Regions from separate parts of the Flexivirga oryzae genome, predicted to be linked through region 3. Evidence: riboswitches for the same ligand, from Rfam matches in the RefSeq annotation. Region 3 holds a riboswitch; each other region holds the start of a gene.
The links. A riboswitch is a leader RNA that binds a small molecule or an ion and turns the genes downstream of it on or off. The one in region 3 is predicted to bind cobalamin.

Region 1: it holds a riboswitch for cobalamin, as region 3 does, so the genes downstream of both, FHU39_RS19920 (ribonucleoside-diphosphate reductase subunit alpha) here and FHU39_RS15580 (hypothetical protein) in region 3, are expected to answer to the same signal.
Region 2: it holds a riboswitch for cobalamin, as region 3 does, so the genes downstream of both, metE (5-methyltetrahydropteroyltriglutamate--homocysteine S-methyltransferase) here and FHU39_RS15580 (hypothetical protein) in region 3, are expected to answer to the same signal.

What each region holds. Positions count from the first base shown of each region.
Region 1 covers NZ_JACHVQ010000004.1:153,797-160,835, forward strand. The annotation lists gene FHU39_RS19905 (LysR family transcriptional regulator) at 1-591, shown strand, start outside; gene FHU39_RS19910 (TetR/AcrR family transcriptional regulator) at 596-1,213, opposite strand; gene FHU39_RS19915 (ribonucleotide-diphosphate reductase subunit beta) at 1,255-2,265, opposite strand; gene FHU39_RS19920 (ribonucleoside-diphosphate reductase subunit alpha) at 2,262-5,078, opposite strand; cobalamin riboswitch at 5,213-5,424, opposite strand; tRNA gene FHU39_RS19925 (tRNA-Gly) at 5,692-5,762, opposite strand; gene dcd (dCTP deaminase) at 5,865-6,440, shown strand; gene FHU39_RS19935 (alpha/beta hydrolase) at 6,437-7,039, shown strand, end outside.
Region 2 covers NZ_JACHVQ010000001.1:2,617,130-2,624,168, reverse strand. The annotation lists gene FHU39_RS12380 (YhjD/YihY/BrkB family envelope integrity protein) at 1-165, shown strand, start outside; gene metE (5-methyltetrahydropteroyltriglutamate--homocysteine S-methyltransferase) at 134-2,443, opposite strand; cobalamin riboswitch at 2,498-2,710, opposite strand; gene FHU39_RS12370 (MFS transporter) at 2,842-4,149, shown strand; gene FHU39_RS12365 (MBL fold metallo-hydrolase) at 4,154-4,963, opposite strand; gene FHU39_RS12360 (MFS transporter) at 4,998-6,266, opposite strand; gene FHU39_RS12355 (MFS transporter) at 6,431-7,039, shown strand, end outside.
Region 3 covers NZ_JACHVQ010000002.1:529,604-536,642, reverse strand. The annotation lists gene FHU39_RS15600 (MoaD/ThiS family protein) at 1-1,357, opposite strand, end outside; gene FHU39_RS15595 (hypothetical protein) at 1,474-2,274, opposite strand; gene FHU39_RS15590 (RNA polymerase sigma factor) at 2,255-2,779, opposite strand; gene FHU39_RS15585 (nucleoside/nucleotide kinase family protein) at 3,038-3,679, opposite strand; cobalamin riboswitch at 3,721-3,858, shown strand; gene FHU39_RS15580 (hypothetical protein) at 3,937-4,920, shown strand; gene FHU39_RS15575 (energy-coupling factor transporter transmembrane component T family protein) at 4,917-6,008, shown strand; gene FHU39_RS15570 (ATP-binding cassette domain-containing protein) at 6,005-7,039, shown strand, end outside.

The sequences.
Region 1 (7,039 bases), on a different contig from region 3:
ATGCCGCGATTGCTGGCCGAGTTGGCGACCGCGCATCCGCGGCTACGGGTCACCATGTCGCAGCGCGAGCCCGAGGAAGGGCTGCGCGAGACCGCGGCGCACGAGTTCGACCTGGTGATCGCCGAGCAGTACCCGCACCATGCCGCTCCGCGGCACCCGTCCCTGGATCGGGTCCCGCTGACGACCGACTCGTTGCATCTCGCCGTCCCGGTCGACGGCGCGGCATTCGCGGGAGTGGAGTCCATCGAGCAGGCGGGTGGCCTGCCCTGGGTGATGGAGCCACAGGGTGCGGCGTCGCGGCACTGGGCCGAACAACTGTGTCGGCAGGCCGGGTTCGAGCCGGACGTCCGCTTCGAGACCGATGACCTGCAGGCCCACGTCGCGTTGATCGAGTCGGGTAACGCGGTGGCCGTGCTGCCGGATCTGATGCTGGTGCCCCGGCGTCCGCGGGCACGACTGATCGAGCTGCCGGGCCGGCCGAGGCGGTCGGTATTCACCTCGGTGAGGAGGTCGAGCACCGGCACGCCCGCCGTGCGCGCGTGCCGGTCGGTGCTTGCGGAGGTGTTCCCGACGACGGTCGAGCTGACCTGACAGCTCAGAGCGGCGCGAGCAAGCCTTCGAAGGCGATGGCGGTGAGTGCGTCGGCGATCGTGTCCGGGCTGGTGCGGCCGCTCGGCCGCACCCATTCGGCGAGTGAGTTGACCATGCCGAAGAGCAACCGGCTGATCAGGTCGGCCGGTATGTCGGTGCGTATGCCGCCCTCGGCCGCCGCATCCGCGACCAACTGCGCCAGCTGCGCGTCCAGCTCGCGGCGCCGCTTCAGGGCAGCGACCTCCGCCGGGGTGTTGCCGCGGACCCGCAGCAGCAGAGTCACGGCAGGGAGGTGCTCGATCAGCACGTCGACGCTGCCGCGCACAGCGCGCCGCAGTCGCTCCAGCGCCGTCACCGAACTGTCGGCTCGCGCCGCCGCGACGGCTTCGGACAGGTTGTCCAGCGCTTCGTCGAGAGCCTGTTGCAGCAGGTGTTCCTTGCTCGGAACGTGGTGGTAGAGCGCCGATTTGGTGAAACCCAGGCGGGCGGCGAGGTCGCCCATGCTGGTGGCGTCATACCCCTGCAGGTTGAACAGCTCGATCGCCTCGCGCAGCACGGTCTCCTGGTCCTTGCCGGGCCTGCCGCGACGACGCGGGGTCGGCTCCTCGACGGCGGATGTCATACCCCGAGACTTTCACACTTCGCCGCCGAGGACCCGATCGGTTACGACCCCGCTTGGGCGTCCACCTCGTAGCTGGTGTTGATCGACTCGAAGAAGTTGACCAGTTCGAGCGTGTCGTTGGCCGTTGCCATCCATTTCGCGGGATTGCTGACGCCCCAGTGCGGTCCGAAGCCGAGCTCGTCCAACCGGCGGTCGGCCAGGTAGCGCACATAGGTGTTGATGTAGTCGGCGTTGAGGCCGAGGATCCCTCGCGGCAGCAGATCGCGGTTGTACTGCTCCTCCATCTCCACCGCGTCGAAGATCATCTGCTGGATCTCTTCGGCGAACTCCTGCGTCTGCAGGTCGGGGTTCTCCTCCAGCACGGTGAGGATGAGGTTCATGCCGAACTTCAGGTGCAGCGACTCGTCGCGCACGATCCAGTCGATCAGCGAGCCGAAGTTGCGCAGCAGGTTCCGCTGCCGGAAGCTCAGTGCGACCATGAAGCCGCTGTAGAACCAAATACCTTCCAGCACAACGTTGTACGCCACCAGGTTGCGCACGAAGTCGCGCTTGCCCTCGGTCGTCGAGATGTCCAGGGTCTGCTCGGCCATCCGCTGGATGTAGCGGACCTCGAACTCCTCCTTCGCGGCCATCGACGGGATGTCGACGTGCGCCGCGTAGGCCTCGGCACGGTCGATCGGGAAGGTCTCCAGGACGTATTCGAACGCCATGCAGTGGTTCGCCTCCTCCCACATCTGCTTGGCGAGGTAGAGGTGTGCCTCCGCGGCGCCGACGTAGGGATAGACGCCGAAGGCGAGGGCTTTGTTGACGAGCAACTCGTTCGGATTGAAGTAGCTCATCAGGAAGGTGACCGCGTGGCGTTCCTCGTCGGTCATCCGCTCGAAGTCCGCAAGGTCCTCACCCAGCTGGATCTCATGTGGGAACCAGGTGTTCGCGACGGCCTGGTTGTAGAGGTCGTAGGCCCACTGATAACGGATCGGCTTCAGGAGCAGGGCATCTTCGATGCCGGTGCCGAGGATCGAACTCCTCGTGTCCGAAGTAGTGGATGTCATTGGCATGCCTCGCAGTTCAGCAGTTCTTGGGGGTCGGTCGGGCAGGTGAAGCCCTCGGCGAACTCCGCATCCGCAGCAGCCACGGGCATCGCCTGGGTGACGGGGGCATGCACGGGCGCCGGCTCGGTGACGGGGACATCCACGGGCGCTGGCTGGGTGATGGAAGCATGCACGGGCGCCGGCTGGGCGACGGGGGCATCCACGGGCGCCGGCTGGGTGATGGGAGCATGCACGGGCGCTGGCTGGGTGATGGGAGCATCCACGGGCGCTGGCTGGGTGATGGGAGCATGCACGGGCGCTGGCTGGGTGATGGGAGCATGCACGGGCGCTGGCTGGGTGATGGGAGCATCCACGGGCGCTGGCTGAGTCGCGGGGGAGCGAAGCGGAGGAGCGGATCGAAGTCCGCCCGTCTGTTCCGATGCGTCAGCTTCAGTCGTTGCCCGCCGTGCGAAGCCGAAACCGCCTCCGGCGCGGCCGCTCTCGACGGCCTTGTTGACCTTGACCGTCGACTGCTCGGCACGGTGCCGTGGCTTCATGTGCAGGTAGTACGTCGTCTTGACACCCTTGCGCCAGGCATCGACATACAGGTCGCTCATGCCGCCGATGTCGCGCGACTCCAGGTAGATGTTGCGGCTGATCGCCTGGTCGATCCACTTCTGGGCTCGGGACGCAACCTGCAGGTATGCCGTGGGAGGCAACTGGAACGACGTCTGGAAGATTTCCAGGAGGTCCTCCGGCACACCGGGCACGACCGACAGGTCGCCGCGCGAGCGGAGCAGTTCCTCACGGACCGCGTCCCACAGGCCGCGCTCCTCCAACGCCGCAACCAGGTTGCGGTTGACCTCCAGGAACTTACCGGACGAGGTCGTGCGTGAGAACAGTTGTGAAAACTGCGGATCTAGTCCGGGTGTGGTGCCGGCGACCAAGCCGATCGACGCCGTCGGCGCGATCGCCATCAGCGTTGCGTTGCGGATACCGTCCTTGACGCGTTCCCGCAGAACGTCCCAGTCCATCCGGCTGGTCCGTGGCACGTCGACCTCGACCGCCCGACGCCGCTCCAGCACCTCGAGGGTGTCGATCGGGACCAGGCCACGTGACCAGCCGGACCCCTCGAAGTTCGGGTAGGCGCCGCGCTCCTGGGCGAGGTCACACGACGCATCGATCGCGTGCCAGCTGATGAATTCGGCCAGCCGGTCGATGAGGTCCGCGGCTTCTTCCGATGCGTAGGACAGGCCGAGCTTCTCCACCACGTCGGTGAATCCCATGAACCCCAGGCCGATTGCGCGGTTCTGGTCGTTGGAGTGCTCGGACTCGGGCACCGACGAACGCGTGATGTCGATCAGGTTGTCGAGCTGTCGCACGGCGACGCGGACGGACTCGGCGAGCCGGTCCCAGTCCCACTCATCATCCACCAGATGCCGGGAGAGGTTGATGGAGGCGAGGTTGCACACCGAGACGTTGTCACGGTCCTGCGGCAGGGTGATCTCGGTGCACAGGTTCGACAGGTGGATCGTGCCGGTGTTGTCGTTGAGCGCCCGCTGGTTGATGGTGTCCTTCCAGGTCAGCCACGGGTGCGAGGTGGTCTGCAGCGACACGAGGATCGACTTCCACTGTGCGCGCGCCCGGATCTTCTTGAAGGAGCGCAGTTTTCCGGTCTCGGCGAGGGCGGCATACTCCTTGTACCGCCGGGAGAAGTCGTCACCGACGAGCTCGACCAGGTCGGGAGTCTCCAGGGGGTCGAAGAGGTACCAGTCGTCGTCCGCCACCACGCGCTTCATGAACTCGTCGGACAACCAGACCGCTATGTTGGCGGTGCGGGCCCGCCGGTAGGGGTCGCCGGCGTTCTGCCGGAGGTCGAGGAACTGCGGGAAGTCCAGGTGCCAGTTCTCCATGTAGAAGCACAGCGCGCCGAACTTCTTCCCGCCACGGGACACGGCGCGCAGGATTGAGTCGATCGTGTGCATGAACGGGATCGGGCCGGTGGAGGTGGTGTTGTTGCTCCGGATCGGGCTACCCTCAGAGCGCAGTTTGGAGACCGAAAGACCAATGCCACCAGTACCTTTGGTGAGCCACATGACGTCACGCATCGACTTGGCGATGTGCTCGATGTCGTCGTCCATCTGCATCACGAAGCAGTTCGACAGCTGCGGGGTGTTGGTGCCTGCATTGACCAGGGTCGAGCCGGCGGCGAGGTAGTCGAGCGACGCCATCTTGCGGTAGAAGCCGATGGCGGCCTGCGTCGGGTCCTTCTCGTTCACCGACATTCCCATGGCGACGCGCATCCAGAAGTATGCGGGCACCTCCAACGGCTGCCGCCTGGAATCCGTTGCCATGTAACGGTTCTTGAGGGTGATGATGCCGATGTAGCGCAGGCCGTCGTCCAGGTGGTGATCGAGGGCGGCGGCCAGCTGCTCGAGGTTGAACGCCGACGCGAGGCGCGCGTCGAAGAGTCCGTCCTCGACGGCCTCCCGCACGTAGCCGGGGAAACGTGCCTGGTGCAGCAGCGCGAGCTCCGACTGTGTCTCGAAGTCGCCGAGCACCTTCTTGTAGATCGTCTTGAGCAGCAGCCGGGAGGCGATCACGTCGAAGTCCGGGTCGTCCTTGACGTTCTGGACGGCCACCGAGATCGCGGCTTCGTCGAGCTGTTCGGTGGTGATCCCGTCGAAGAGCGTGATCGCCAGCTCCGAGGCGATCTGCATGGTCATCGCCATGGCGTTCGGCAGGCCGTCTGCGGCTCGCTCGATCGCCCGGTTGATGCGGTCTGCGTCATACGGCTCGCGTGAACCGTCGCGCTTGGTGACGTGTATGGCCACGTGCGTTGTCTCCCGTCTTCCCTCACTGTCGGTCCGGCGAGGAGGACGGCGAGCGGGCAGCGCAGGGCACGTGGCTCGCTGCCGCTCGTTCGTCAGCCCTTCCCGCGCGGGCTGCGGTCGGACCCGCCCGCGAGTGCGCGGTCGGGGCAGTGGCAGGTCTTCGGACTCGTGACTCCGTGCGCGGCCGCGCACACCTACCGGTCGTCGCTTCCCGGGCCGGTCAGCCCAGTGCTGATGACGACTTTCGTCCTCACTCACCGCTGCGGGGGCAGTGCCGGACTCTCACCGGCTTCCCTCTCTCCTCGGGTGCTGCGACCGTCGTATGACGACAGTCGCAACACTCGAACCAGCTGCAACAGACACACTATCTAGTGGTGTCCTGTTTGCCAAGCCCCCACATGCTGTAGTTGCAAACGTGTAATTTCATCGATGTCAAATCGGCGGAATGACGCGGAGAAACCACTCGGCGACAGGCTCACAAGACGCCGATAGGCTCAGAAATACCGCAGTCGCGCCGGGCATTTACTGAGCCGGTGAGGGTGTTTCTGAGCCTCTCGGTCAACTCCGCACGACGCGGAGGACTCGATGGGGGGCGCTGGGGAAAGCTCCGAAGAGCGAGTGACGAGAATCGAACTCGCGTATTCAGCTTGGGAAGCTGATGTTCTACCATTGAACTACACTCGCGTGCCGCGAAACGGTCGCCGACAGGCGCTCGCTCGGACCGGCAGGAGTCTAACTCACCAACGCCCGCCACGCGGCAACCGCCCGCCCGGTAGCGTGACCACCGTGCTGCTCTCCGACCGCGACATACGTGCCCAGATCGATGCCGGCCGGGTCCGTCTCGAGCCCTACGACGAGGCGATGATCCAGCCGTCGAGCATCGACATCCGGATGGACCGCTACTTCCGGCTGTTCGACAACCACAAGTACCCGTTCATCGACCCGGCGGCCGAACAGGACGAACTGACCCGGCTGATCGAGACAGAGCCCGGTGAGCCGTTCGTGCTGCACCCCGGTGAGTTCGTCCTCGGCTCGACGTACGAGCAGGTGACGCTCCCGGACGACATCGCCGCGCGCGTCGAGGGCAAGTCCAGCCTCGGCCGGCTCGGCCTGCTCACCCACGCGACCGCCGGCTTCGTCGACCCCGGGTTCTCCGGTCACGTGACGCTGGAACTGTCCAACGTGGCGACATTGCCGATCAAGCTCTGGCCGGGCATGAAGATCGGCCAACTGTGCTTCTTCCAACTGAGCAGTCCAGCCGAAAACCCTTACGGCAGTGAGAAGTACGGCTCGCACTACCAAGGGCAGCGCGGTCCCACGGCCAGCCGCTCCTACGCGAACTTCCACCGGACCGACGTGTGACGCGCGCCGATGTGCTGCTGGGGCGTCGGGCGGTGACGGGAAGCCAGCGTTTCGAGGTCGGCCCGTCGCACGACGGCGCGCACCCGTTTCTCACGCTGCCCGACGGGCGGCGCACGCCCGATGCGATCGCGCTGCTGCTGCACGGCGGGGCCGAGCACGGCCTGGAACGCACCACCAAACGCACCCCGCCACTGCTGCGCATGCTCGCCGTCGGTCGCCGCATCGAGGCGGACCTGGGTGGGCGGGTCGGCGTGGCAACCCTGCGGGACGCGGTGCGCGGCTACAACGGCGAGCAACGGTCACCGGTCGTCGACGCCCGGTGGGCGCTGCGCCGGGTGCGCGACCTCTACCCCGGCCTGCCGGTCGCGCTCGTCGGACATTCGATGGGCGGCCGGGTCGCCCTGGAGTTGGCCGGGAGCGAGGGTGTCGTGGCCGTGGTCGGTATGGCGCCGTGGATCCCGCAGCAGTATGACGTGCAGCCATTCCTGGGTCGGCACACCCTGCTGCTGCACGGACGCAAGGACGTCGTCACCGATCCGCGGGAGAGCGCGACGCTGGTGCGGCGCATCACCGAGGCCGGCGGGGACGCGCGCGGCATA
Region 2 (7,039 bases), on a different contig from region 3:
CTGGAAGCTCACCGGCTCCCGGCCGTGCACGCCGCGGGCGCTCCGAAGAACGACGAGCGCACCATCCCGCTGGTGGGCCGCCACCCGACGGAGGCCGACGACGAGGACGACGACGTCGAGGACACCGCTCCGGTCATCCGCGGGCCGTGGTCGGCCGGGCGCTGAGCCCTTCCCGCACCTCGGCTGCCGCCGACACCACATTCGCGAGCGCGGCGCGCACCTCGTCCGGTCGCCGGGTCTTCAGCCCGCAGTCCGGGTTGACCCAGACCTGCTGGGCCGGCAGTGCGTCCACCGCCTTCTGCAGCAGCTCGCGCACCTCCTCGCTGGAAGGCACCCGCGGTGAGTGGATGTCGTAGACACCCGGGCCGACGCCCTTGGCGTAGCCCGATTCCTTCAGTTCGTCGGCGAGCGACATACCCGACCGGGTGGCCTCAAGGCTGATCACGTCCGCGTCCAGGTCGTCGATCGCCGCGAAGATGTCGCCGAAGTCCGCGTAGCACATGTGCGTGTGGACCTGCGTAGCATCGGTCACGGAACTCGTTGCCAGCCGGAAGGATTCGGTTGCCCACTCGAGGTATGCCGGCCGGTCGGACTCCCGCAGCGGCAGCGTCTCGCGCAGCGCCGGCTCGTCGACCTGGATGACCCGGCAGCCCGCGGCCTCGAGGTCGCTCACCTCGTCGCGCAGGGCGAGCGCGACCTGGCGCGCGGTGTCGCCCAGCGGCTGGTCGTCACGGACGAAGGACCAGGCGAGCATCGTCACCGGGCCGGTCAGCATGCCCTTGACGGGACGCTCGGTCATCGACTGCGCGGCCTGCCACCAGCGGACCGTCATCGGCTCGGGACGGGAGACGTCGCCGAAGATGATCGGCGGTCGCACACACCGGGTGCCGTACGACTGCACCCAGCCGTGGGTGGTCGCCAGGTAGCCGTCCAGCTGCTCGGCGAAGTACTGCACCATGTCGTTGCGTTCCGGCTCGCCGTGCACCAGCACGTCCAGGCCGAGCTGCTCCTGCAACTCGATGACCGCGGCGATCTCGTCCCGCATGGTCGCGTCGTAGGCCGCCTGGCCGATCTCGCCGCGGCGCAGTGCCGCCCGGGCCTTGCGCAGCGAGTCGGTCTGCGGGAACGAGCCGATCGTGGTCGTCGGCAGCAGCGGGAGGCCGAGCGCTTCCTGCTGCAGCGTCCGCCGCTCGTCGTACCCAGCGCCGCGGTGGGCGTCGGCGTCGGTGACGGCGGCCATCCGCGCGCGCACGGCGTCGTTGTAGGTGCGCGCCGATGCGCGTCGGGACGCGAGAGCGTTCCGGGCCGACTCGAGCGCCGGTGCGGCGGCCGTCTCGTCGGTGAGCGCCGTTGCGAGAGTGCGCACTTCGAGCACCTTCTCGCGGGCGAACGCGAGCCAGCTGCGCAGCTCGTCGTCGACGGCGGTCTCCTTGGCGGCGTCGAGCGGGACGTGTAGCAGCGAGCAGGAGGTGCCGACGACCAGGTCGTCGACGCGCTCGGCGAGCCGGCGCAGCGTGGTGAGCCGGTCGTCCAGGTCGGCGGCCCAGATGTTGCGGCCGTCGATCACCCCGGCGACCAGGCGCTTGCCGGCGAGTCCGTGCTCCAGGATCGCGGTCACGTTGTCGGGGACGGTGCAGTCGATCGCCAGGCCGTCCACCGGCGCGTCGGCGAGCACCTCGAACGCACCCTGCAGGGCGTCGAAGTAGCTGGCGACGACCAGCTGCGGGCGCTTCATCGCGGAGCCCAGCCGGCCCAGGGCGTGCCGCGCCGCCTCCAGCACGGTCGCCGGCTGATCGAGCACCAGTGCCGGCTCGTCGAGCTGCACCCACTGCGCTCCGGCCTCCTGCAACTGGTCGAGGATCTCGACATACACCTCGAGCAGCGGGTCGAGCAGCGTCAGCGGGTCGAAGTCGGCGGGTGCGTCCGGCGCAGGCTTGGCGAGCAACAGGAAGGTCAGGGGGCCGACGAGGACCGGTCGCGCGGGGTGGCCCGCCGCGGTGGCCTGCGCGAGGTGGGCGAGCTGCCGGGAGGCGTCCGCGGTGAACGTCGTCCCGGGCGACAGCTCCGGCACCAGGTAGTGGTAGTTGGTGTCGAACCACTTGGTCATCTCCAGCGGCGCGACCGTGTCGTTGCCGCGCGCCATTGCGAAGTAGACGTCCAGGTCGTTGTCGGCGGCGTCGCGGTAGCGCTGCGGGATCGCGCCGACCATGGTCGCAGCGTCGAGCACGTGGTCGTAGTAGGAGAAGTCGCCGGTCGGTACCTCGTCGATCCCGTTGTCGGCAAGGAGCTTCCACGCATCCGCGCGCAATGCTGCGGCGATGTCGTGCAGCTCGTCGGCGCTGGAACGGCCGGCCCAGTAGGCCTCGATGGCTCGCTTGAGTTCCCGCTTCGGGCCCTGGCGTGGCCAGCCGAGAACGGTCGTGGAAGTGGTGCTGTCGGTCATCGTCATACTCCTTCGCGACCCACCCGAGAGGTCACAGAATCGGCCGTGCCCGGGTTCGGGCTCGGGCGACAGGCAGGTCTTCGGACTCGTGAGCAGGCCGTCGAAAGGCGCCTACTGTCCGTCGCTTCCCGGCTGGTGGCCAGTGCGTGTGACGGAGGTCGTTCTCACATACCGCTGCGGGGCAGTCCCGGACTCGCACCGGGTTCCCTCTTGCGACGCGCACACCGATCACTCGGTATGACGCGAACCTGTCGCGAGCAGCAGCCTACTGATCCTCTGCCGGGCCGCGTGGGGCGGTTCGATCCGTGGTCTCCCCGACGCCGAGGACCTCGTCCAGCGGGGCACCGATGATGCGCAAATTCAGTTGTGAAAAATTGTGGCTGGAGGAGGCTGTTCCCATGACATCACCGGGGGACGCGATGTGCGACGAATTGCCGACCGACGCGAAACGCCCGGCTCTCTGGCGTAACAGGGACTTCCAGCTGTTGGTGGTCGGCAACACGCTCAACGGCATCGGTTCCCGGATGAGCGGGCTGGCGTTCCCGTTGCTCGCCCTGTGGATGACTCACAGTGCGGCGCTCGCCGGACTCGTCGGGGGAGCCGTGGTCGCGGGGCTCGTGGTCGCCGGGCTGCCCGCCGGGGCCTTCGTCGACCGCTGGAACCGACGGCAGGCGATGGTCTGGTCGGCGCTCGTCGCGGCGGCGGCCTACGCGACGGTCGTAGTGGCCTACGCCGCCGATCTGCTCACCATCGCCCACCTCGTGGTCGCCGGTGTGGTCGTCGGTGCCGCGGAGTCGGTGTTCGGCCCGGCGGACACGCTCGCCACCAAAGCGGTGGTGCCGGCACCGGACCTGAGCACCGCCATGTCGGCCGTCGAGGGCCGCCAGGGCGTGACCGGGCTGATCGGACCTCCGCTGGGCGGGTTGCTCTTCTCGGTCTCCCGCTCGCTCCCGGTGCTCGCCGACGTCGTCTCCTACGTGGTGTCCGCCGCCGCTGCACTGCTGGTCCGCACCCCGCTCCCGGCGCCGCGGCCCGAAGGTGGAGAGCACGAACCGCCTTTGCAGGCAATGCGATCCGGTCTGAAGTTCGTCTGGCGTCACGAGGTGCTGCGACCGGTGGTGGTCGTCGCGACCCTGCTCAACTTCGCGGTCAACGGGTTCCTGCTGGTGCTGATCGTCGTACTGCAGGAACGTGGTGTCCGACCCGTGGGTATCGGGCTGGCGGAGACCGCGATCGCGGTCGCGACGATCGTCGGCGCGCTGTTGTCCGCGATCGTACTGAAGAAGCTGGCCGCCGGGCGCGCGCTGATCGTCGGCACGGTGTTGCTCGGGACGTGCTTGGTGGCGTGTGCATTCGTGCACAGCTACCCGGTGCTGCTGGTGCTGCTCGCGGTCGGATTCCTGTTGATCCCGGCAGTCAACGCCGGCTTCATGACCTACGTCATGCTGATCACGCCGGAAGCGATGCAGGGCAGGGTGCAGAGCGCCCTGATGACCACGCTGATGGCGATGTCACCGCTCGCACCCGTCGTCGGCGGCCTGTTCGTGGAGTGGTGGAACGGCGAGGTGTCGCTCGTCGTGCTCGGCGGACTCGCCCTGCTGAGCGCGCTCGTGGTCGGGCTCGTCGGGCCGCTGCGTCGTATGCCGCTGCTGGCCGACGTGCCGCCGGTGGACCAGGGTCCCCAGCCCGACGCCGCCGCGGCGTGACGCCTCAGGTCAGGTGGTCGAAGTCCCCGCGGACCCACGCGGCGTGCCGCTGCGCCGAACGCTGCACCGCGGCAGCCGCGTCGGTCGGCACCGCGACACCGAAGTTGTTCCAGATCTCGTCGAACGCCAGCGGCTTCACCCGTTCCGCGATGCGCAGGACCACGTTGCCGGACAACGGGATCAGGTTGGGGTAGGAGCGCATGAAGCTGACCGTGCGGTGATCCGGGTTCGGCATGATCGTGTCACCGCTGAGCAGCGTGCCGCGTCCGTCCGCACCCGCCGACCAGTGCGCCACCGCACTGCCGGGGAAGTGCCCGCCGACGCGGTGCAGCGTGAGCCCGTCGGCCAGGTGCAACTCATCGGTCCATTCGGTGATCGCCGCACCACGCAGGCCCAGCCACTGCGTGTCCGCGGCGTTGACGTAGACCGGTGCGTCGTCGAACGCCGCCGACCACTGCAACTGCACCCCGAACATGTGCGGGTGGCTCGCCGCGATCCACCGGATCCCGCCGCGCTCGGCCACCGCGGCGACGGCCTCCTCGTCGAGGAAACCCGGTGGGTCCCACAGCAGGTTGCCCTCCGGTGTCTGCACCAGCAGCCCGGTCTGCCCGATGCCGACCTCGGTCCGCAGGCCGGTCAGTCCCGGTCGCAGGTCGAGCACCTCGACCCGGTTGCCGTCGGCGGCCAGCTTCGCCAGATCGGTCCAGAGCTGGCCCCCGACCGGCAGGTACTGTCGTTCGTCGGCGCAGATCGGGCAGTCGCGATCGGCCGCGGCCTCGTCATACTCCACCGCACAGGTGGCACAGGTGATCATGGGTACCATCCTGTGACCTCGAGCGCGCTCGAAGTCAAGCGGTGGACTCGGCGACCACGCTCGTATCGCGTGTGCCGAAGTGGATTCCCTTCTGTTCCTTGCCGAACAGCGTCAGGATGATGACCACGATGAATACCGGGATGATCGTCGCGGACAGCGCGAACGGGTAACCGTGCGACGACGCGAGCGACTCCTGGATCGGCAGGTTGAACGCGGCGAGACAGTTGCCGAGTTGATAGGTGACACCCGGATAGAACCCGCGGATCTCGTCGGGTGACATCTCGGTGAGGTGCGCTGGTATGACGCCCCACGCACCCTGCACCATCACCTGCATCAGGAACGAGCCGAGGATGACCATGCCCAGCGACGTCGAGTAGGCGAACAGCGGCACGATCGGCAGGCCGAGCACGGAGCACAGGATGATGATGGTCTTGCGTCCGTACCGCTCCGACAGGGCGCCGGCGATCGCACCACCGATGATCGCCCCGATGTTGTAGACCACCGCGATCCAGGTCGCCGTGGACTTGGCGAAGCCGAGGGCGTGGTCCGTCGTCTCCTTCAGGAAGGTCGGGTAGACGTCCTGGGTGCCGTGGCTCATCCAGTTGAACGCGGTCATCAGCAACACCAGGAAGATGAAGCGCTTCCAGATCGTCGGGTTCTTGACGATGTCGGCGACGCTCGTCGTCGTCTGCCGGAAACGCTGCTGGCTCTCCCGCCATACCTCCGACTCCTCGACACGCGAGCGGATGATCAGCGAGATCAGCGCGGGCACGATCGACAGCGCGAACATCCAGCGCCAGTTGAGGCCCCACCAGGTGTTGACGACCAGGAACGCGAGCGACGCCATCAGGTAGCCCATCGAGTAGCCGCCCTGCAGGACACCGGAGAAGAAGCCCCGCCGGTTCGTCGGGATCTTCTCCATCGCCAGCGCCGCGCCCAGGCCCCATTCGCCGCCCATCCCGATGCCGTAGAGCATGCGCAGCACCATCAGTACCCAGAAGTTCGGGGCGAACGCGCACAGGAACCCGATCACCGAGTAGAACGACACGTCGACCATCAGGGGGATGCGCCGTCCGGCCCGGTCCGCCCAGAGCCCGAAGATGAACGCACCGACCGGTCGCATGATCAGCGTCATCGTCGTGATCAGCGACATCTCGGTCAGCGACTTGCCGAAGTCCTTGGCGATCTGCGCATAGATGAGCACCACCAGGAAGTAGTCGAAGGCGTCCATTGCCCAGCCGAGGTAGGCGGCGGCGAACGCGTTGCGCTGGTCCGAGGTGAGCTTGGTGCGGGGAGATGTCATCGACATGGTGCTCCTTCAACGCAAGCAGTCATTCACGGTCAGTGCGGACGCTACTGGCGCACGGGGGCTCGTGGGGCTGTGGTGACGGTCGAGATCGCGCTGTGACCAAACCATTACCTTCCGCTGGCACAACTGCCGTCCGCAGGATGGCAGGGTGGAGCGTCGTGACAGTGCACGAGAGGGGGCGCGCGACGGTGTGGACCGACGACGCGGCGCGCCTCCCCCTGCGCAGGAACAGGGACTACGCCTACCTCATCGCGGGCGGTGCGGTGTCCAGCCTCGGCAGCCGGATGAGCAGCATCGCCTTCCCGCTGATCACGCTGGCAGCGACGGGTAGCCCGCTCGCGGTCGGCCTGGTCGCCGGTGCGACGACGATGGCCCTGGTGCTGATCGGGCTGCCGGCCGGCGCACTGGTCGACCGGTGGGACCGGCGACGCACCATGATCGCCGCCGCTGCGCTCGGGGCGGTCTCCTATCTCACCGTCGCGATCGCCGCCTTCGCCGACCGGATCACCGTGCCGCACCTGATGATCGCCGCAGCGTGCGGTGGGGTCGCCAACGGCTTCTACAGTCCCGCCGAGCAGGTTGCGGTGCGTCACGTGGTGCGCAGGAAGGACATTCCGCGCGCAGCCGTCAACAATCAGGTGCGGTCGGCGACCGCCGGCCTGGCGGGACCGCCGATCGGGGGCTTCCTCTTCGGGATCGCGCGTGGCCTGCCGATGGTCGCCGACGTGATCAGCTACCTGGTCGCGATCGTGTGTGCGTCGCGTGTG
Region 3 (7,039 bases):
AGTGCTGCGCACAGGCGTGCGGACAACCGTCGACGTGGATCGCCAGGTCGCCGATCGGGCCGGCGCCGTAGCTGTCGGTGAGCTCGTCGAGGATCTCCTCCAGCTTGCCCTTGGTCTCGGCGACCGAGTAGTTGCAGAACCGGTGGCTGGTGCACGCGATCGAGCGGCCGAACGCCCGGCCCCGGTCCAGGTCGAAACCGATGTCGCGCAACGTGTTCCGGACATCGTCGATCCGGGACTCGGGGATGTTGCCCAGCAGGAAGTTCTGCTGCCGGGTGAAGCGGACGTCGCCGCCGTAGCTCTCGACCAGGTCGGCGATCGCCTCCAGCTGAGCGCCGGAGATGCGGCCGGATGAGACCGGCACGCCGGCATACAGCAGGCCCGGCTGAGCCTGCGGGTGGACGCCGAGGTGGTCGGTGTCGGCCGTCGGCTCGGGCGCTACGCCGTCCTCCAGCGGGCGGCCGAGGGCGGCTTCGATCCGCTGGCGCATGCCCTCCGGGCCGTAGTCGTCCATCATGAACTTGATGCGGGCCTTCGCCCGGGAGATGCGGTAACGCAGGTCGCGCTGCCAGGCGTTGGTGACCGCCTCGAGGACCTCGACGGTCTCCTCGCGGGGGATGAACACACCGACGTCACGCGAGATGCGCGGGGTGTTCGTCATACCTCCGCCGATGCGGAGCGTGAAACCCTCGCGGCCGTCCTTGCGGACGGCGATCAGCGCGACGTCGGAGATCTCCGGGGCGTTGCACTGCGACTCGCAGGCCGAGATCGTGTACTTGTGCTTGCGCGGCAGGTTGGAGAACTCCGGGTTGCCGTAGAAGTGGTCGGCCACCTCGCGGATCACCGGCGTCACGTCGAAGGCTTCGCCCTCGGCCAGCCCGGTGACCGGGCACCCGGTGATGTTGCGGACGGTGTCGCCCTCGCCGCCGTTGGTGGTGAGACCGGCCGCCTCGATCCGCTCCATGACCTCGGGCAGCTTCGCCAGCTCGACCCAGTGCAGCTGGATGCCCTGGCGGGTCGTCAGCTCGGCCTCGCCGCGCCCGTAGTCGTTCGAGATCTGGGCCAGCGCGCGCACCTGCGCCGCGTTGACCAGGCCACCCGCGACCTTGATGCGCACCATGAACGTGCCGATCTTCGGCTTGTCGTGCGCCAGCGCCCACCAGTAGAGGCGGACGATGTCCTCCTCTGGGATATCCTCGTAACCGCGAGCGATCAGCTCGGGCAGCTCTTCGCGCACGTTCATCGGCGGGCGGTCCCGCTTCAGTCGCTCGATGTAGTTGCGCTTGTAAACCAGGTCCCAGTCGGGCGCTGGCCGATCGGCGCGCGAGCGTCGGGGCCGAGCCGTCACGGCAGTCATGGTTACCTCTCCGAGCGGTTGGTTAACTGAACGTGATTAGAAAGATAACCATCCGGCATGGGAGCGCGTCAAAGCGTCTCACTCTGTAGACACTCGTTCCGGAACGCGGCCCGGGATCACCAGGTGACGGTGAACGACCCCTTGTCGGTGATCGGGCTGACGGCATACGCCGTGCCGGGGATCGTCCACCCGTGGTCCGCCGACTCCTCCCAGCCCTGCGCGGGCAGGTGCGTGCCCCACCAGGCCTCGATGTCGGTGGGCAGGTAGGTGATGCGGACCGTCCGGGTGCGGTCGGTCTCCGCGGTCACCTCCCAGGTGAGGCCCTCGGGCACCGGCACGGTGCGTTGACCGTCGAGCGGGATCGCACCGGACCGGTCGGTGGGGGTGCTGCTGCTGGACGTGCTGCTGCTCGACGACCCCTGGGTCCCTCCGGCGCTGAGGGCGGTGCGGGTCGTCGACGAGCTCGGCGGCGTCGTGGTCGTGCTGGTCGACGTCGTCGTCGTGGTGGTCGTCGTCAGCGGCTGCGACTGCGTGCCCACTTGGTTGTCCGGCGTCGCCTGCCCCATGTGGGGTGTCTCCCCCGCGGTCGTGCTCGGTGTCGTCTGCGTCGGCGGCGCAACACTGACCACACCCGTCGACGCGGCCGTCGTCACCGGGTGCAGCGCGGTGGTCGTGTGCTGCTGCGAAGGATGTATGGCGAGCGCCACCACCCCGACCGCCGCGGCCGCGGCGGCGAGGATGCCGATGCCGGACACCACTTTGCGGACGCGCCCGGGCCGCGCGGGCTCGCGCAGCAACGCGGCGACCGCGTCCTCGCGGTCGGTGTCGAGGTCGTGCGGACCGATCTGCTCGGCCTTGGCGGTGAAGGCCGCCCGGAGGCGACGCTCCAGGTCGTCGTCATCGTGGTGCTGACTCATCGGATGCGCCTCCTTCGGCCATGATCTGTGCCAGAGCGGTCATTGCCCGGCTTGCTTGTGATTTCACAGTTCCCTTGCTGATCCCGAGGGCGGCGGCGATCTCCGCCTCGGACATGTCGGACCAGTAGCGCAGCACCAGGACCTCGCGTTGCCGCGGTGGCAGCTGGTCGACCGCGCGCAGCACCTGCTGGTGTTCCTCGGCCAGCAGCACCTCGCTGTCGGCCGGTGGTGCGATCTCCGGCTCGGCGACCTTGAGGTGCGCGCGCACCGTGCGGCGGCGGCGCAGCATCGAGCGGGACTGGTTGACCACGGCCCGCCGCAGGTAGCCCACGGCCGCCCCCGAGTCGCGCAGCGCCGCCCGGTTGCGGTGCATCCCGAGGAACGCCTCCTGCACGACGTCCTCGGCGCTGGCCAGGTCGTCGACGAGCAACCGCGCCAGCCGCACCATCTGCAGGTGGTGCGTGCGGTAGAGCTCGGCCAGGTCGACCGAGTCGTCGGCGGTCATCGCGCCGCGGGTGGCCGCAGATCCACGGTCACGGATCCGACCTCCCACGCGATACGGCCTCTCGGCATACACGGCGGGTGCGCTCACCGTCATGAGGCCCCGACCCCTCGCTCCGACCTTAACCAGTGATCGCGTCGATGGGTAACGCAGCGCGGGGAGGGAGCCCGAAGGCCCCGCCCTGCCGCCCCTGCGTCACGTCTCATGGTGGGAAGACGTTCGAGCGGCGCCGAGGTTGCCTGGCCGGTGGTATGACGCGGCTCACTCCACCTGCAAGAACGCGTCCGCCCGGTCGCGGGACGCCCGGATCAGCTCGGCATTGCGCTCGTCCGGGCCGAGGGCCAGGTCGGTCGCCTCCTGCATGGTGGCGCCGTACCTGCGGCGGCGAGCGATCAGCCAGTCCAGCCGCAGCTGGTCGGGCGTGTCGACATACCAGACCGCGTCGAGCAGCCCGGGCAGCTCCGACCACGGTTCGTCGGGCGACAGCAGGTAGTTGCCCTCGGTGATGACCAGACGGGTCTGCGGTGCGACCTCGATCGACCCGGCGACCGGATCCTCCAGGGTCCGCTCGAAGGCGGGCGCCCAGACCGACCAGCGTCGTTCGCGGCGGATCCGCTCGATCAGCGCCACGTACCCGGCCCCGTCGAAGGTGTGCGGCGCGCCCTTCTCCGGCGCCCAGCCGCGCGCCTCCAGCACCGCCTGCGCCAGATGGAAGCCGTCCATCGGCACCACCACCGTGGGCACGCCGCTGGCGGTGCAGCGCCGGGCGAGGGTCTTGGCGGCCGTCGACTTGCCCGCGCCCGGAGCGCCGGTGATCCCGACGATCACCCGGTCCGTGCCGTCGGCGAGCCGGGTCAGTGCACGGACGGCCCGGTCGGGATTGAGTTCGCGGATCGACGTCACGGGCAGGACTTTGCGGCATTCCGGGTCTTTGCACAAGCGGTGCTACCGTTTTCGGCGGACGCTCAGGCCGAGCGTCCGAGGTGCGAGCAGGGGAAGCCGGTGTGACTCCGGCGCTGACCCGCAGCCGTGAACGACCCGACGTCGTGAGCCGGAACACCTGCGCCACCGGAAGACCGACAACGACTGCCGCGGACTGCAGTCTCGGGCGATTCTCGGGTCGCGCGTGGCGTTCCGCGGTCCGAAAGGATCCACCCCGTATGCCCGCCGCACCCCGCCGGTTGATGCGTTCGGCTGCCGCCGGCGCGCTCGCGATCTCTGCGAGCGGGGTGCTGTATGCCGGGACGGCGGCGCCGGCTCGCGCGGCCGGCTACAACGGCTACTGCACCTCCAGCACGGGCGTGACCGTGGTGGTGGACTTCCGGAGCCTGGGTGGGGGAGTCGCGGTGCGGTGCGCGCCCGTCCGCAGCGGCGCGACCGGGCTGGACGCGTTGCAGGCCGCAGGGGTCCCGGTCACGATGGCGGCCCGGCAGCCCGGTTTCGTCTGCCGGCTCTACGGGAAGCCCGCCTCCGACCCGTGTGTCAACGCCTCCCCGACGACCGCCTACTGGAGCTACTGGCACGCCCCGAACGGCGGCGCCTGGAGCTACAGCAGCGAGGGTGCCGCGAGCCACCACGTCATCCCGGGCGGGTTCGAGGGCTGGGCCTTCTCCACCGGCAGCAAGGTCGCCCCGGGTGTGGCCCCGGTCCGCCCGGCGCCGAAACCGAAGCCGACCGCCACCCACACGACGACCCGGCCGCCCGCACCGCCTCGTCATACGACCACCACCGCGCCGCCCCGGCACACGACCACCACTGCGCCGCCGTCCACGACCGCGGCGAGGCACGACCCGGCGCCGTCCGCCCACAGCAGCACCGCGCACCGGTCACGTCCGTCCTCGACCGCACCGGCGACGGCCCACACGTCGCACACCACGTCGTCGAGTCGTGCCGCGAAGAAGTCGCGGCGAGCGAGCGGCACGTCGACCTCGGCCTCGGCCGCGGGTTCGGCGTCGAGCGGTTCGACGTCCGGCGGCGCCGTCGCCGCGGGCGGCGCGAGGCTGGCGGACAGCGACAGGCTGATCAACGAGTCCGACAAGTCCAGCAGCATCAACGCCACCACCGCCGTCGGCGGCGGCGTGCTCGCGGTGCTGGCGATCGGCGGGGCCGCGGTCGCGATCATCCGTCGGCGCAACCTCGGGTGAAGCGGCTGCGGGCTCCGGTCCACCCCCTCGCCTGGTGGCTCTGGGCGATCGGCTTGGCCGTGGCGGCGTCGTTCACCACGAACCCGCTGCTGCTCTTGCTGCTCATCGGGGTTTCCTGCTTCGTGGTGGTGGCCCGCCGCGGCAACGCCCCGTGGGCGCGGTCGCTGCGCGTCTATCTGGCCCTCGGTGCCTTCATCGTCGTCATCCGCGTCCTGTTCCGGTGTCTGCTCGGAGCCGTCGGGACCGGACCGGTGCTGGTCGACCTGCCGCGGATCCCGCTGCCCGACTGGGCGGCCGGCATCACCCTGCTGGGCCCGGTGCACCTGTCCGACCTGCTCGACGGCCTGTATGACGGCCTCCACCTCGCGGCGATGGTCATCTGCGTCGGCGCCGCCAACTCGTTGGCGAACCCGAAGCGACTGCTCAAGGTGGTGCCGATCAGCCTCTACGACATCGGGACCGTCGTGGTGGTCGCCGTCTCGGTGTTCCCGCAGCTGGCGGAGAGCATCGCGCGGGTGCGACGCGCGCAACGGCTGCGGCCGGCGCCGGGGGGACGGTGGCACCTGGTGCGGCGGATGATCGTGCCCGTGCTCGGCGATGCGCTCGACCGGTCGCTGCTGCTCGCGGCGGCGATGGATTCGCGGGGGTACGGCCGCCGCGGGGCGACCCCGCCGCGGACCCGCCGGGCCGTCGCCGTGCTGACGCTGGTCGGCCTGATCGCCGTCTGCATCGGGATCTTCGGTGTGCTGGACGGGCAGGCGGCCGCCGTGTTCCGCTGGCCCGCCTTCGTGTTCGGCGCACTGCTGGCTGCGGCCGGGCTGGCCTTCACCGCACGCGAACGCACGGTCACGCGGTATCGGCCCGACCCGTTCGACCTCGCGGCGTGGGGTGTGTCGGCCAGCGGGCTCGCCGCGGGCGTGCTGATGCTGCTGGCGACGAAGTACGCTCCGGCACACCTGAGTACGTCGACCGACCCGGTGCAATGGCCGATCGTGGACCTGCTGCCGTTGCTCGCCGCCGTGGTCGGGCTGGTCGCGGTGGTGGTTTCGCCGCCGCGCGCCATACAGGATCAGGAGGTGCCGGCGTGATCGAGCTGACCGACGTGTCGGTGCGGTACGACGACAGCCGCCCGCCCGAACTGGCGGACGTCGACCTGGTGGTCGAGGAAGGCGAGCTCGCGCTCGTCGTGGGGCGCACCGGCGCCGGGAAGTCCACTCTGCTGGGGACCGTCAACGGGCTGGTGCCGCATTTCACCGGGGGGCGGTTGTCCGGTCGGGTGATCGTCGGCGGACTGGACACCCGCGACCATCCGCCGCGCGAGATGGCGGAGGTCGTCGGCCGGGTCGGGCAGGATCCGTTGGCCGGCTTCGTCGCCGACACGGCGGAGGAGGAACTCGCCTACGGCATGGAGCAGTTGGGCGTTCCGCCGGCAACCATGCGCAAGCGCGTCGAGGAGACGCTCGACCTGCTGGGGATCGCCGAGCTGCGCAGCCGCTCACTGGCGACGCTGTCGGGTGGGCAGCAGCAGCGCGTCGCGATCGGAGCCGCCCTGGTGACCTCGCCCTCGGTGCTCGTGCTGGATGAGCCGACCTCGGCGCTCGATCCGGGCGCGGCCGAAGAGGTGCTCGCGGCGATCACCCGTCTCGTCCACGATCTGGGCACGACCGTCGTGATGGCCGAACACCGGCTGGAACGCGCTGTGCAGTATGCCGATTCGCTGATCGTCCTGCCGGGCGACGGCGTCGTACGCAGCGGCGACCCGGCGACCCTGATGATCGACTCACCGGTTGCGCCGCCCGTGGTCGGGCTCGGCCGGCTCTGCTCGTGGGCGCCGTTGGCGTTGTCGGTGCGGGACGCACGGCGCGCTGCGCGGCCGCTGCGGTCATCGCTGCGGGCGCCGGCGGCACGCACCCGCTCGGCGGGTGACGTGGCGCTCGCCGCGCGTGGTGTGACGGTGCGGTACGGCGCGAACGTCGCGGTGCGCGGGGTCGACCTGGATCTGGCCGAGGGCACGGTGACCGCGCTGATGGGGCGCAACGGGTCGGGGAAGTCATCCCTGCTGTGGGCACTGCAGGGGAGCGGCGCGCGTGCGGGCGGCTCGGTGCTGGTCGACGGGGTG